Regions from separate parts of the Ornithinibacillus xuwenensis genome, predicted to be linked through region 3. Evidence: riboswitches for the same ligand, from Rfam matches in the RefSeq annotation. Region 3 holds a riboswitch; each other region holds the start of a gene.
What was found. Region 3 has a riboswitch for thiamine pyrophosphate ahead of ABC228_RS09470 (YkoF family thiamine/hydroxymethylpyrimidine-binding protein). Riboswitches for the same ligand answer to the same signal wherever they lie in the genome.
Positions count from the first base shown of each region.

Region 1: another riboswitch for thiamine pyrophosphate. It lies ahead of thiW (energy coupling factor transporter S component ThiW); the one in region 3 lies ahead of ABC228_RS09470 (YkoF family thiamine/hydroxymethylpyrimidine-binding protein).
Region 2: another riboswitch for thiamine pyrophosphate. It lies ahead of thiT (energy-coupled thiamine transporter ThiT); the one in region 3 lies ahead of ABC228_RS09470 (YkoF family thiamine/hydroxymethylpyrimidine-binding protein).

Region 1 covers NZ_JBDIML010000002.1:361,767-366,219, forward strand. The annotation lists gene thiE (thiamine phosphate synthase) at 1-478, opposite strand, end outside; gene thiM (hydroxyethylthiazole kinase) at 482-1,252, opposite strand; gene thiD (bifunctional hydroxymethylpyrimidine kinase/phosphomethylpyrimidine kinase) at 1,252-2,052, opposite strand; gene tenA (thiaminase II) at 2,049-2,741, opposite strand; gene thiW (energy coupling factor transporter S component ThiW) at 2,774-3,262, opposite strand; TPP riboswitch at 3,350-3,465, opposite strand; gene ABC228_RS07685 (amidohydrolase) at 3,652-4,453, shown strand, end outside.
Region 2 covers NZ_JBDIML010000001.1:961,067-965,519, forward strand. The annotation lists gene ABC228_RS05520 (Glu/Leu/Phe/Val family dehydrogenase) at 1-601, opposite strand, end outside; gene ABC228_RS05525 (hypothetical protein) at 684-2,099, opposite strand; gene thiT (energy-coupled thiamine transporter ThiT) at 2,590-3,153, opposite strand; TPP riboswitch at 3,270-3,373, opposite strand; gene ABC228_RS05535 (M3 family oligoendopeptidase) at 3,438-4,453, opposite strand, start outside.
Region 3 covers NZ_JBDIML010000003.1:37,747-42,199, reverse strand. The annotation lists gene ABC228_RS09480 (ABC transporter ATP-binding protein) at 1-475, opposite strand, end outside; gene ABC228_RS09475 (ECF transporter S component) at 456-1,061, opposite strand; gene ABC228_RS09470 (YkoF family thiamine/hydroxymethylpyrimidine-binding protein) at 1,124-1,714, opposite strand; TPP riboswitch at 1,812-1,915, opposite strand; gene ABC228_RS09465 (DUF4363 family protein) at 1,990-2,331, opposite strand; gene ABC228_RS09460 (DUF421 domain-containing protein) at 2,419-3,279, shown strand; gene ABC228_RS09455 (hypothetical protein) at 3,301-3,753, shown strand; gene ABC228_RS09450 (MBL fold metallo-hydrolase) at 3,800-4,453, opposite strand, start outside.

The DNA.
Region 1 (4,453 bases), on a different contig from region 3:
GCTCTCTTAGGTCTTGAATCCACTCAATGCCAACAGGTTTTTTTGCATCTGGTTTTGTTGTTGTGCCAAAAATCGGTCCAGCTCCAAGATAATCTACTAGTTCAATAGGGCTTTCGTCTACCTCATGAGAATTGGAAACAGAAAGACCAATGATTTTTTCAGGAAACTCATCTCGAACCTCCTGTACAGAACGATCATCCTGACCAACATGAAGGCCATCTGCTTCTAATTTGTCTACTAATTCAACATCATCATTGACGATAAATAATAGCTGATGCTCCCAACATACTTCTCTCAGCTTTTTTCCTAGCTCTAGCTTTGGGCTGCCGGTAAGGGCACCCTTTCCTTTTTCTCGAAATTGAAAGGCTGTGATTCCTGCCTTAGCTGCTTCCTTTAAGAGACTAACAGGATCTTGCTTACAGTTTTGAGAGCCCATAATGAAGTATATGCGTAAAGCTTTTTCTAATGTCTGCTCCATGGATTAGCTCCCTCCTAATTTGTCCATGCTCATGGACAATGCGTCAATAAAATGGGGAATAAATGTCCCTGGACCATTTACCTCTGGTTTAGTTGCGACATGATGAGCAGCTAATCCATAGAATGAAACAGCTGTTAATGCTTGTTTGTCAATAGAATCATCGGTAGTGAAACATGCGGTTAATAGAGACCCTAGTAAACAGCCTGCACCAGTAACTTTTGTAAGAATGTCGTTCCCTAATTGATTATGCATAAGCTTGGTTCCGGAGCATATGATGTCAGTTTTTCCCGTTAGAACCGCAGTAGTTTCATAGACTTCGGCCACTTTAATTGCTACTTCCTCTGTATTTCCATCACCAATAGAGTCGACGCCTTTTGATTTCCATGGGATTCCTGCCAAATGGGCAAGTTCACCGGCGTTTCCTTTAATTGCTGTCGGTTGAACTTCTTTTAATAGTTGGTGAACCATAGATGAACGAAAGGGGGTTGCAGTTACCCCGACAGGGTCAAGTACTACTGGAATATTGCGATCATTGGCGGTTTTACCTGCTAGAATCATAGCGGGAACCTCAGCTGGTGTTAGTGTTCCAATATTAATTAATACACCGTCCGCAATTGTTGCTATATCTGCTACTTCTTCTACAGCCTTTGCCATTATTGGTACCCCACCAAAAGACAGTAACCCATTTGCTGTAAAATTCATGACCACCTGATTGGTTAAATGATGAATAAGTGGTTGTTGTGAACGAACATTTTGGATAATAGAAAAATCCATTACTCCACCTCAACCATTCTTGCTGCAAAGTGATTAGTTGGACCATTTCCACTACCGAGATCAAAGGAATGTTGGATTGCATTTGTTACAAATTCCTTTGCCCTTTCCACTGCTAGGGGTAGCATAATGCCTTGGCTTAAATAGGCGGTTATAGCAGCGGAGTATGTACACCCTGTCCCATGGGTGTTGGCTGTCTCCACTCTTTTTGCTGTAAAGGTATGCATTTTTTTGCCATCATATAGAAAATCAATTGCTTCTCCTGATAGATGACCTCCTTTTACAAGGGCTGCACCTGCACCGTATTGATGAACAATTATCGTTGCGGCCTCTTGCATATCTTCCACCGTTTCAATCGATTGGCCAATAATAAATTCTGCCTCTGGAATATTTGGTGTAACAACGGAGGCTAGCGGTAAAAGATGTTCACGTAAATAATTACGGGCATTCCCGTCAATTAAGGAGTCCCCACTTGTCGCAACCATGACAGGGTCCATGACATAGGGAGCATTGATAGTAGCTATTTGTTCCCTAATAAGCTGCATCATGTCAATGGTTGCAATCATCCCTGTTTTAAATGCATGAACCGGCATATCAGACAAAACGGAATCGAATTGCTGATGAATCATTTCATTCGGTAAATGATGTACTGCTTGGACCCCAGTTGTATTTTGAGCAACTACCGAGGTGATAATGGACATTCCATAGCTTTTTATCTCTTGAAATGTTTTCAGATCGGCGTGAATTCCTGCACCTCCACTTGGATCTGTTCCAGCAATCGTTAAGGAACAAGGAATCGTCATGAATGGATCGCCTGCTTTCCATCAGAAGGCCATTGTTCCAGACTATATGCCATTTCCCAGAATTTTAATTCTAGCTGACAGCTTTTTCGGAATGCATCCTTTATCCGTAATTTCTCATCAGGAGAAATATGTTCTGCATAGCGGTCCAGAAGCATTCTCATGTCATTGGTTGTGTTTTCTACTCTGGAATCAGCATAAAAGCGAATCCATTGATAAAAAGGATGGTCCTCTTTCGGCTGGTATTTTTCCATTAGCTCTTTTCCAATTTCTAAATAGGTCCAAGGACAAGGAAGTAAGGCACCTAGTATCTCCCCTAAAGTTCCAAGCTGTGCATGATACATCATATGCTTGATATAATGGTCTGCTGTTGGTGGAAGTGAGTGTCCCTGAAGTGATTCATAGCCAACTCCGATATAATCACAGAAATTGTGATGTGGGTGAATTTCATCATGCAGGATGAAGCTTATTTTGTCATGGAAATACATAATATCCTTCCGACTTGTTGATTTTGCTAAGGCTAACCCGTAAATTTTCATAAATGCGTTTAAATATTCAAAGTCGGCTTTTACATAGTGCTCAATCGCGCTTTTAGCAATATCACCCTTTCCGATACCTTCTACAAATGGGTGCTCAAAAATTAGTTGAAAAATATCATCATTTTCTTTTCTCAATTGATTCGTAAACGTCATTTAAAAATCCTCCTCATACTAATTTGATTCTCCTAAAAGCTTTTTACTAGACTATCCTGGTTGACACGTGACAAGATAAACCAGCCAATGAGTGCACCAGTAATACTGCTAATGAGAAATGATGGAAGAAAGGCAAATACCCCAACAGAACTACCCATCAAAATGATTGCAAAAGGTACGGCAAACACCGATCCTATTAATCCAGTACCAACCGCTTCCCCAATGACCGCGGCGATATTTTTCTTCGATTTTTGATAGAAGTACCCAGCTAGAAATGCGCCAATCATTCCACCAGGAAAAGCTAGTAATGTTCCTAGACCAAGCATATTTCGCAATAGACCAATCACAAATGCGATGATGACAGCAGGTCCTGGACCTAGCACTACTGCAGCTATGACATTAACGGCATGCTGTACAGGATATGCCTTCGCAATTCCCGCTGGAAACCAAAGTAGCTGTGCTCCCAGGGTACCGATTGCCACAAGGATTGCCATGGTTGTTAACAGTCGTGTTCGATTCAAATTGTCTCCCTCCCGTCTTTTAGGGATGACCAAAAAAGCCAGATCCACAAAGGGACCTGGCTTCCATAAGCTGAAATAGAATAGACATACATCGTCTGACTACTTCCCTACGCTGGTATTAACCAGATCAGGTCCATAAGAGTCGGAAAGCTTACGTGCTTTCCTCTCAGCCCACGAATTTTAGGGCACCCCTAGTAGTAATGTTTCATATTCGGTTACACAAACTTACCATAACAAAATTACTTCATCCTGTCACCAATATCATTCAAAAAGGGAAATAGTACCTAGAAAATTAGAAAGTTTCATCGGTTGATCGCTCACAGAAAACCGGTGAAATATTCACCATGTTATAATAATAGAATAGTAAGCGAATAAAGAGGAGGAATAGGATGCTAGCAATTAAAAATACCACAATTTTTGATGGAACAGGAAACAAAATAGAAGATAAGGTGATTCTTGTAAAGAACGGGAAATTCGAATCGATAACAAATGATAAAGCGATTCCAGATAGCTATCAGGTAATCGATGCTGCTGGAAAAATGGTAACACCAGGACTCATTGACGTACATACTCATTTGGGTGTATCCGAGGAAGGTGTTGGAAAAGAGGGAAGCGATTTTAACGAAACGAGCAGTCCAATTACCCCTCAAGTGCGTGCCATTGATGGAATTAATCCAATGGAAAAAGGATTTGAAGATGCTCGGAAATCAGGGGTTACCACTGTACAGGTAATGCCAGGGAGTGCGAATGTCATTGGTGGAGAAATGGTCGTTTTAAAGACTGCAGGTCATATTGTAGATGAAATGGTTGTGAAGGCACCTTCGGGTATGAAGGCAGCTTTGGGGGAAAACCCTAAAATGGTGCATGGTCCTAAGGGTAAGATGCCGGTCACCCGAATGGGAGTTGCTGCAAGACTTCGTGAAAAATTGATTGAAGCACAAAACTATTTAAATGGTGAACAAAAAGAAAGAAAACTAGATATGGAGAATCTTGCTAAAGTAATACGTAAAGAAATTCCATTGCGTGTGCATGCACACCGAGCAGATGATATTTTAACGGTTCTTCGCATTAAGCGCGAATTTGATATTGATGTAACAATTGAGCATTGTACAGAAGGGCATCATATTGCCGACTATATTGCGAAGCATGAGGATGTCCGTGTCTCGGTTGGTCCAACAATGTCCAGTAGAT
Region 2 (4,453 bases), on a different contig from region 3:
TAGCTTCTCTCCGTCCCAGTGACCCACCATTTGCTACGCTTTTCCCTGTAAAGCTACCTCGATAGGATTCCCCAGGTCGAATGCTCTTATATTCCCCCATCATCCAGTCCATCTCTCGCTCGCCAGTACCGACATCAGGTGCTGGAACATCCTTGTCTGGGCCAAGTATATCACTAAAATATTGCACATACTTCTTACAAATTCGGTAGAGATCTTTTTCACTATAATCTCTTGGATTAATGACAACCCCGCCTTTTCCACCACCAAACGGCACTTCATGCAGGGCATTTTTTAATGTCATAAGTGATGCTAGATTTACTACTTCTTCTTCCTTAACGGATTCATGGAATCGAATCCCACCTTTATATGGTCCAAGAATATTATTATGTTGGACGCGAAATGCCGGGATTCGAACAACCTGCCCATTCTCAAGTGTAACGCGAAGATAAGATTTATTCACATGATTGGGAGTGGATAGAATTGAAAGCAACGAAATTGATGCTTTTTTTCTTCTTTCCCCTTTTAATTCCGGTAAGAATGACTTATCATCCATTAATGCACGTAAGGAATCTTTTACGATATCTACTGTTTGATTTGCCACAATATAACCTCCACCATTATTTTTTACTTTAGTATAATTGTAACAAAATCAAATACTTATACCAATTTTGCATGGTTATAACTCACAGGAAAATAACCGCAGCTACTGTCATAACTACTAATCCTAACATTACTGGAATAAAGTTTTTCCGTACGAGATCCATAACGGATACACCACAGAAACCTGCAATCGCAATTAATGATGACCATGCAATAATCGTACCTCCACCAGTCCAAATTGCTCCCATTTGGCCAATTGCTGCTAATGTTTCGGTATCGATTCCATTCGTCTCTAATGATGCAGCCAACGCTCCTGTCAAAGGTAACCCTGAAAAACCTGAGCCATCCAATCCCGTAATAATTCCTATTACTAAGATGCTAAAAGCTACAAGTAATGCACTTTGTGGCAGAAAATCCTGCGTTGCCTCTACTAAACCAAATAAAAACGATGGACCTTCTTCAACACCTAGTATTCCTCCGGCAAAATCACCACTACCTAGGAAGAAGAATCCCGCAATTGGAATTACTGGTCCCATTGCTTTAAATGCAAACACAAATCCGTCTGTAATATGGTTTGTAATATAATCTAAAGCATGGTGTTTTCCAAAGGCAATAGTTGACATTAATAGTAATATAACTGCAACACCACCAACAAAAGCTGCTCCGTCTCCGCCAATTAATCCACCACTATCAGAAAATAATTTAGAGTACATCATGTAAATGACAACAATCAGAAGTGTAAGTGGCACTACTACCGCAAATGTTTTACTCCACCTTGATAGATTTGATGTTTTTGCCTCATTATTCGAGCTCTCTATTGAATTCAATGTTTGTAACTCTGTTTCATTTTGTGGGTCATCTTTCGAACGAATGGTTTTCCGGTACATAAAATATGCGAGTAGAATTGCTACTCCACCAGCAATTACGGATAGAACTAGTGCTTTATCTGCCACTGCACCAGCATTAACTCCTGCTGAAGCTGCTGACAGACTTGGAGCAACCTGCACAATATAGTCTGAGGATAATGCCATCCCCTGCCCTGCCAAAGCAATTGCAACAGCAGCAGTAATGGCAGGTAAACCAGCCCTTACAGCAGCAGGTACAAGAAGTGCACAAATTAATGGAACGGCTGGTGTTGGCCAAAAGAATAAGGAGATTACAAAAGTAACACCTACTAAAACAAAAAACGAAATATGCCCATTAACCATCACCTTTTGTATTGGTTGAATCATCCGGACATCTGCGCCCAAATCCTTTAACGAATTTAACAGAGCAAGCATAAATGTAATAATTAAAAAGATACTAAACAATTCTTGTGCCGCTATCAGATTGGCATTAAAAATTGCGGTGAACCCATCAATAATATTTCCGTTATAAACCGAAGCAATAATAAATGTTCCTAGCAATGTGGGAAGTACGACACCTTTTCGAAAAATCATCGTGACGATAATAACGAGTGTAAAGAATCCGTATAACCAATGGGCAAATGTAAGCTCCACATTCATCTTCCTTTCTTTACCGTTGTGCTATAGCCTATGCGTGAACAATCATAGCGGTGAAAGGGAGATGTACGATAATGTAGTTTCTGCTTCTATATTTGAAAGAGGTTTGTATTACGGTGATCATCTAATGATTTATTATTAAGATTGCTAGAATTAATTTATGTAAGGCGGAGTTTATTACTTATCTGGATGGGAGATAGCGGATGTTGATGTAAAAGCAATTGAATCGAAAGCCAGTAGACTTAGTATTTACAGTCCAGTCTTCTATAGTTTCTATTATAGTTTCTCTGCGCATTCATGACAGTGGATAACACCGTTCTCATATACACCGTCTAGAAATCCGTTTTCACAAAAAACATTCTTCTTACAAGTAGTGCACTGACCAACTAATTCTTTCATTTACTTCACCTCTTATCTCCATTATAAAAGAAATCCAAAAAAGGGTAACCTCTTTTTAAGAGATTACCCTTTTGTGAGCGGAAAATAATTATGCTGATTGTAGTAGTGTTTTTGGTTGTTTGATAAATAAAATGAAAACGACAATGGTTGTGATAATAAATGAAGGTAACATGTAAGAACCGTTATATATTAAAGAATATAACCATAGCGCTTGACCTTCTGGTGCATATTCTGCCCAGAAAACGATACCCGCATAAAAGTGAGCTAAAAACCTTAGCGCCGTGCCGAGAAATACTCCTAGCGTTATATAGACGAAACGTTTCCCTACTTTACCATCTTTAATTGCTTGCTGTACATGTCTAGCAAAAATACCAGCTACTCCTAGTGCCGCAAATGCAAAGCAGTATTCAATAAATGCTTGTAAAGGCGTCTTAATATCAGGACCGAAAGCTAATTGAAGTGCTCCCCAGATAAATCCTGTTAATAGTCCTCCCTTTAATCCCCAACGAAAAGCAACGATAAATACTGGTATCATAGCAAAAGAAATTGATCCACCGTTAGGCATTTGAATAGATGGAATAAAATCTAATAATAAAGCTAAAGCTGCGAAGATTGCCACTTCAACCATGAACAATGTGCGTTTTGAACTCACATCAATTCCTCCCCTGTTGTAATCTAAAAATCTACTAATAGATTTTCAAACACAAAAAAAGCAATGCCAAGGGGAAGCTTCCTGATGGGGAATTCCGCTCACATTGCCTTTCATATCCATCAAAAAAGCCACCATCCCTACGCTAGTACTAACTAACAGGTTCTAAGGGTCTGAACATGTTCTGTTCACTCTCAGCCATTTGGCTCCCCCTGTGGGCTTATTCATTCACTTTTTTTGTTAACGCTATTGTATATTACTTTTCCAATTCTTGCAAGATTATCCGTTTATAACGAAATAAACTCTTCTACATCCTTCACACAAAGTGCAATGGCATCTTCCCAGAAGTCTGGCTTAGTCAGGTCAACATTTAAATGCTTCTTAGCGAGGTCTTCTACATCCATGCGACCAGTGTCTCGTAATAATGCTATATAGTCATCTTCAAAACTCTTATCACTCTTTTGTGCATGTGCATAGATTCCTAAACTAAACAGATAACCGAAAGTATATGGGAAGTTGTAGAATGGTGTACCTGTTATATGGAAGTGTAGTTTTGATGACCAGAAATTTGGATCATACTCTTCTAGTGCATCACAGTACGCTTCCTTCTGAGCCTCTAACATTAATTCATTTAAACGATTTACAGATACCATTCCTTGTTTTCTTTCTTCATAAAATCTAGTTTCAAACAAGAATCTTGCATGGATATTCATAAAGAAAGCAATACTGCGTTGTACTTTGTCCTCTAGCAATTCTCTTTTTTCTTCTTTACTTTCTGCACTCTTAACGGACGCATCTGCAACAATCATTTCAGCGAAGGTTGAAGCCGTTTCTGCTACATTCATTGCATAGCCTTGATTTAATCCATGAATATCATTCATAACATGCTGATGATAGGCATGACCTAATTCATGGGCAAGTGTTGAGATATTCGATGAAGTTCCAGAATACGTCATAAACACACGTGTTTGTTCACTATCTGGGAAGCTTGTACAGAATCCACCTGGGCGTTTTCCAGCGCGATCTTCCGCTTCAATCCATCGTTTCTCAAAAGCATTCTTAGAAAAGTCAGCCATTTTGGGACTAAACTCAGCAAAATGCTTTAAGATGAAATTTGCTCCATCTGTATAGGAAGATGTCTTCACTGAATTCGATAAAGGTGCACCAATATCGTATATGCTTAGCTTGTCTTTTCCAAGAAGCTCTGCTTTTTTATTTAGATAATTAACGAAATGCTTCTTGTTATTTGTAATAGCATTCCACATTGCATCTAATGTCTCTTGTTTCATACGATTAATTGAAA
Region 3 (4,453 bases):
TTTGTTTTTCTCCACCTGATAATTCATGTAATCTCTTATGCTTATTGTTAGTCATTCCAACCAAATGGAGAACCTCTAAAATGCGCTTAGGCATTTCAGAGGATGGGATGTTCAAATTTTCCAATGTAAAGGCTAGTTCGTCTTCAACCGTTATCATACAAAACTGGCTCTCTGGATCTTGAAAGACTATCCCGATATGTTGCTGTAATTCTCCTGTTGCGTAATCAGAAATATGTTTATCTTTAAAGTAAATATTTCCTGTAGAATTACCTTCAACTGCTTCAGGATATAAGCCATTTAAGCATAGTGCGAGACTGCTTTTTCCAGATCCACTAGCACCTATTAACATCGACATCTCATTGTGGTATAACGAAAAGCTAAGATCTTGAAGTACTTGGTTATCGTTAAGCGATTCATAGCTAAACGAGTAGTTTTCTACTTGAAGTAACGATTTGTTAAGCTGCTGGATGCTCACGCTTCTTTTGCAGCTCCTTTCCTAATGCATAACCACGTAGTACACCTGTTTTCGCAAGCTGATCGCCAAGCCATTTACCAAGAATTCCAGCTAGAAGTGCACCACTAATGATTCGGATGATAAGTGATGCTAGGATAATCCATGCTCCCATGGCAATAATACCAGATGCATATAAGTGATAGATGAAACTTACACTAGCAGCTAACATACCCGATAATATTAAAATTGGTAATGTATAATTACGCCATTTTGTTATTGCAAAGGCTAATTCAGCTCCCGCACCTTGTATCATCCCTGTAAGTATAAGTGTAGGACCAGCTGTACTTCCAATAAGTACCTCTACAACAGCGGCGATAACTTCTGCAGTAAAAGCAATACCAGGTTTTCGGATGATATAGGCTGCTAATATAGAAACAATAAACCAAATACCGAAAATAAATTCATAACCTAGTGGTCCTAATCCAAACGGGGTTAAGAATGTAGTGATTCCTTGCCCAACAAAGAAAAATAATAGATAGATAACGCCAAATACAACGCCTAGTATAGACATGAGAACAATTTCTTTTAATTTCCAATGCTTTGTCATATAAAATCCTCCTTTATGCCGCATATAATTGGCATTAATACCTCACTAAATGAAGGGTCAAGTTATTTAGTTGAGGGACTATTTGCAGAAATCGTAAATGTCATGGTGACATGAGAAACTTTGCTTTGTACATTTTCAAACGCCTCTTCCATTGTACGAAAAATATCATTTACATCTCCGTCGAGGCGGGTAGCATAATGGCTTCCACTTACTTTAACACCTTGGGATTGAGATAAATCGATTTGTTCATAAATCGTGTCCATATAATCCTCTCTACCCATAGGATATAGCGCAAATTTACAGCTGGCCTGCTGACGAATACTTTGGGAATTCTGTTGGTTTAACACAACGTCAGTTTCACTCATTAATACATCACCGCTTGAATCACCTGGACATCCGATGGAATATGTACCACTCATAGCAGCATGCTCTCCTGTTTTGGCTGCATGTAAAAATATAGCTCTTGTTACATCGAAAACATGAACCAACTTTCCACGAATACATGTAGAAACGTCATCTGTATCCTTCCAAACCTTAGAAGTATCAACTTCCTTTAGTGCTGTTAGAATAATAGTTGCAAAATTATCGCTCATCGGAAAAAGTGTAAACTGACATCCTGCAATTCTACTATCTCCACATCTCATACGCATCATAATTCCTCCTATAAAAAATTAATATAACAAAAAAACTGCACTCCCTTGGGAATGCAGTAACAAAAGTATGTACCTCAAAAAACAATAGAAAAAACACATACAGTGTACTACACTTCCCCACGCTAGTATTATCTAGATCGGGTAAATAAGGGTCAGGCAATGCCTTCTCAGCCACGTAAAGCAGCTCCCCTAGTGTTTACGGATATGCAGTTATGTTACAGAAATACTATAAACAATCATTTCAAATTTGTAAAGGGAGTCATTATACCTAATTGTTACATCGAATAAATTCCTTCAAGGTACCCTTTTATTGTTGCAAGCTCAAGTAATGCCTGTAACTTGTCCTCTTGGTCAACTGCGGGTTTTAGTCGCTCTAGGCTTTCATGAAGCCCCTCATATTCACCTTCGTCACCTAGTAATTGAAGCTTCCATAGTGTTTCTTCATATATTTTGATAAGCTCATCCATTTGTAATTTTGTTTCTTCCCAATCTGTATGTGATATCGAATCCTCTAAAGCATTTATCTGATTAAAAAATATTTCTCCACCTATTGGTTGTCCACAACCTGAAAAAAGTAATGAAAGAAAGATAATTAGAAGGTATGGTTTTTTATACATAAGCATTCTCCTATTTTGTATGTTATTTCTAGATTGTCCAATACTATAAAATGCTTACATAATTTTACTTCAAGGGGAAATGAAGAAGTGTCTGAATACCTAATAACCATAATTCGTTCCGTAATTGCATTTTTGTTATTACTCCTAATGGCTCGAGTGATGGGTAAGAAGCAAATATCCCATTTAACATTTTTCGATTATTGTGTGGGAATCACCATCGGGTCAATTGCATCCAGTATGGCAGTGGATCAAAATATTAAAATATCAAATGGTTTAATGGCGCTTTTAGTATGGGGGCTTTTTCCAATCGTATTGGGTTATATCGGATTAAAATCAAAACTATTTTTACAAATTACGGATGGAAAATCAGATATGGTCATTGAAAATGGAAAAATTCTTGAAAAAAATCTAATGAAAAACCAATTAGCTATTAAAGAATTAATGCTGTTACTACGGGAGCAGGGAGTGTTTAACGTGCAGGATGTTGAAATGGCAGTATTTGAAACAAATGGGCAACTCAGTATATTAAAAAAGTCTGAGGAACAGCCAGTGACTCCCCGTATTCTTCAAACACCTGTAGAAAGGGATCACGGCCCAACTATCATCATTTCTGACGGGCACGTAATGAAAAATAGTTTGAAAAAACTAGGATATACCAAGGAGTGGCTATTAGGAGAAATACAAGCACAGGGAGCTCTCACGTTTCAAGATGTGTTCCTTGCGCAGGTTGATTCAAAGGGAAATGTTTATGTGGATTTGTACAGTGATGACCTCAAGAAAGAGGTGGTTCAACAGCGTCCTTTAGTTGGTTCAACATTAAAAAAATTGCAGGCTGATTTTGAAAGCTTTGCATTACAAACGGATAATCCTGCTGCAAAGGAAATGTATACGGAGCAAGCCGAGAAGCTACAAAAGGTACTCGATAACATAACAGACTATTTAAAGTAACGTTTCGATGGAGGGATTTGTATGAAGAATTGGTTTGGGGTAATTGTGTTCATCTTGTTTTTTTCTCTAGTAAGATTAGATGTCCTTGCACTAGAAGAAACAACAACGAAATATTTTGGTGTCGGAGCAACTGTAGAAGAAGTAGAGCAAGCAACGTTTACTGTTAAAACCGATGGAGAACAAGTAGGGGAAGGCTTTGTATATTCACCTGAATCCAATAAAGCAGATGGAGAAATTCGTTGTCAATTGGATTTACAAGGGAAAGGTACAGTTTATATAAAAATGGAAGAAATTGATAAACAAGGAAATCTGCTTTCTGAACATAAAACCCAGAATCTTCATCTAACAAATGATTGGCAACCATATGAGTTAACAGCCAAACTAAGCAAATCATCAGCTCATCTCGATATATTTGTAATTACAAGCAGTAAACAGAATACAGAATTTCAATTTCGTGAACTTCGTGTTCATTAACAAAAGGCGATAAGTACATTCTTATCGCCTTCATTAGTTAATCCTTTTAGATACAGATTTCCTGCCTTTCTTCTGCAATAAAGAATCCTCTGGATTCGATTTGTTTTTTGGAAGCGCCATCCGGATGAATTACTGGATTCGAATGGTTTAGATGTGTAAAGATTATTTTCGTCTTGCTTGCAACCTCTTGAAGTAAATCCATTGTTTCCGTTATAGGTGGATGAGGTATATCTTGAAGGTCACGTCCAATTTTCTCTAAGTCCTTAGGAGAATAAAAAGTTCCATCTAATAGACATATATCCGCCTCTTTTGCAAGGGAAACAATATCAAGATTCCAATCTTTCCATCGGTCGATATCAGGGATATAGAGTACGCTCTTAGTCGGTCCATCAATCCAATAGCCGAAGGTTTCAGAGAATTCATTTCGATGCGGTACAAGTAATGGTTTTATAGATAATGACTTTGATAGCTTTACTGATTCCTTATGGTGTATTTCCCTAACGACAATATTCTCATCGTTATGCAATTGCTTCCAAGGTGCTTGTTCCAACAATAGTTTTTTTATCTGGGTTCCAGCGTACACGGGAATACTTTTCGTATTAATTGCTTCTTTACCTAAAAACAATAGACCAGGAAGATGCCCCATATGTGCATGTGTTAGAAAGATGCTGCGCATCATTTCACCTGCTAAATGATACTT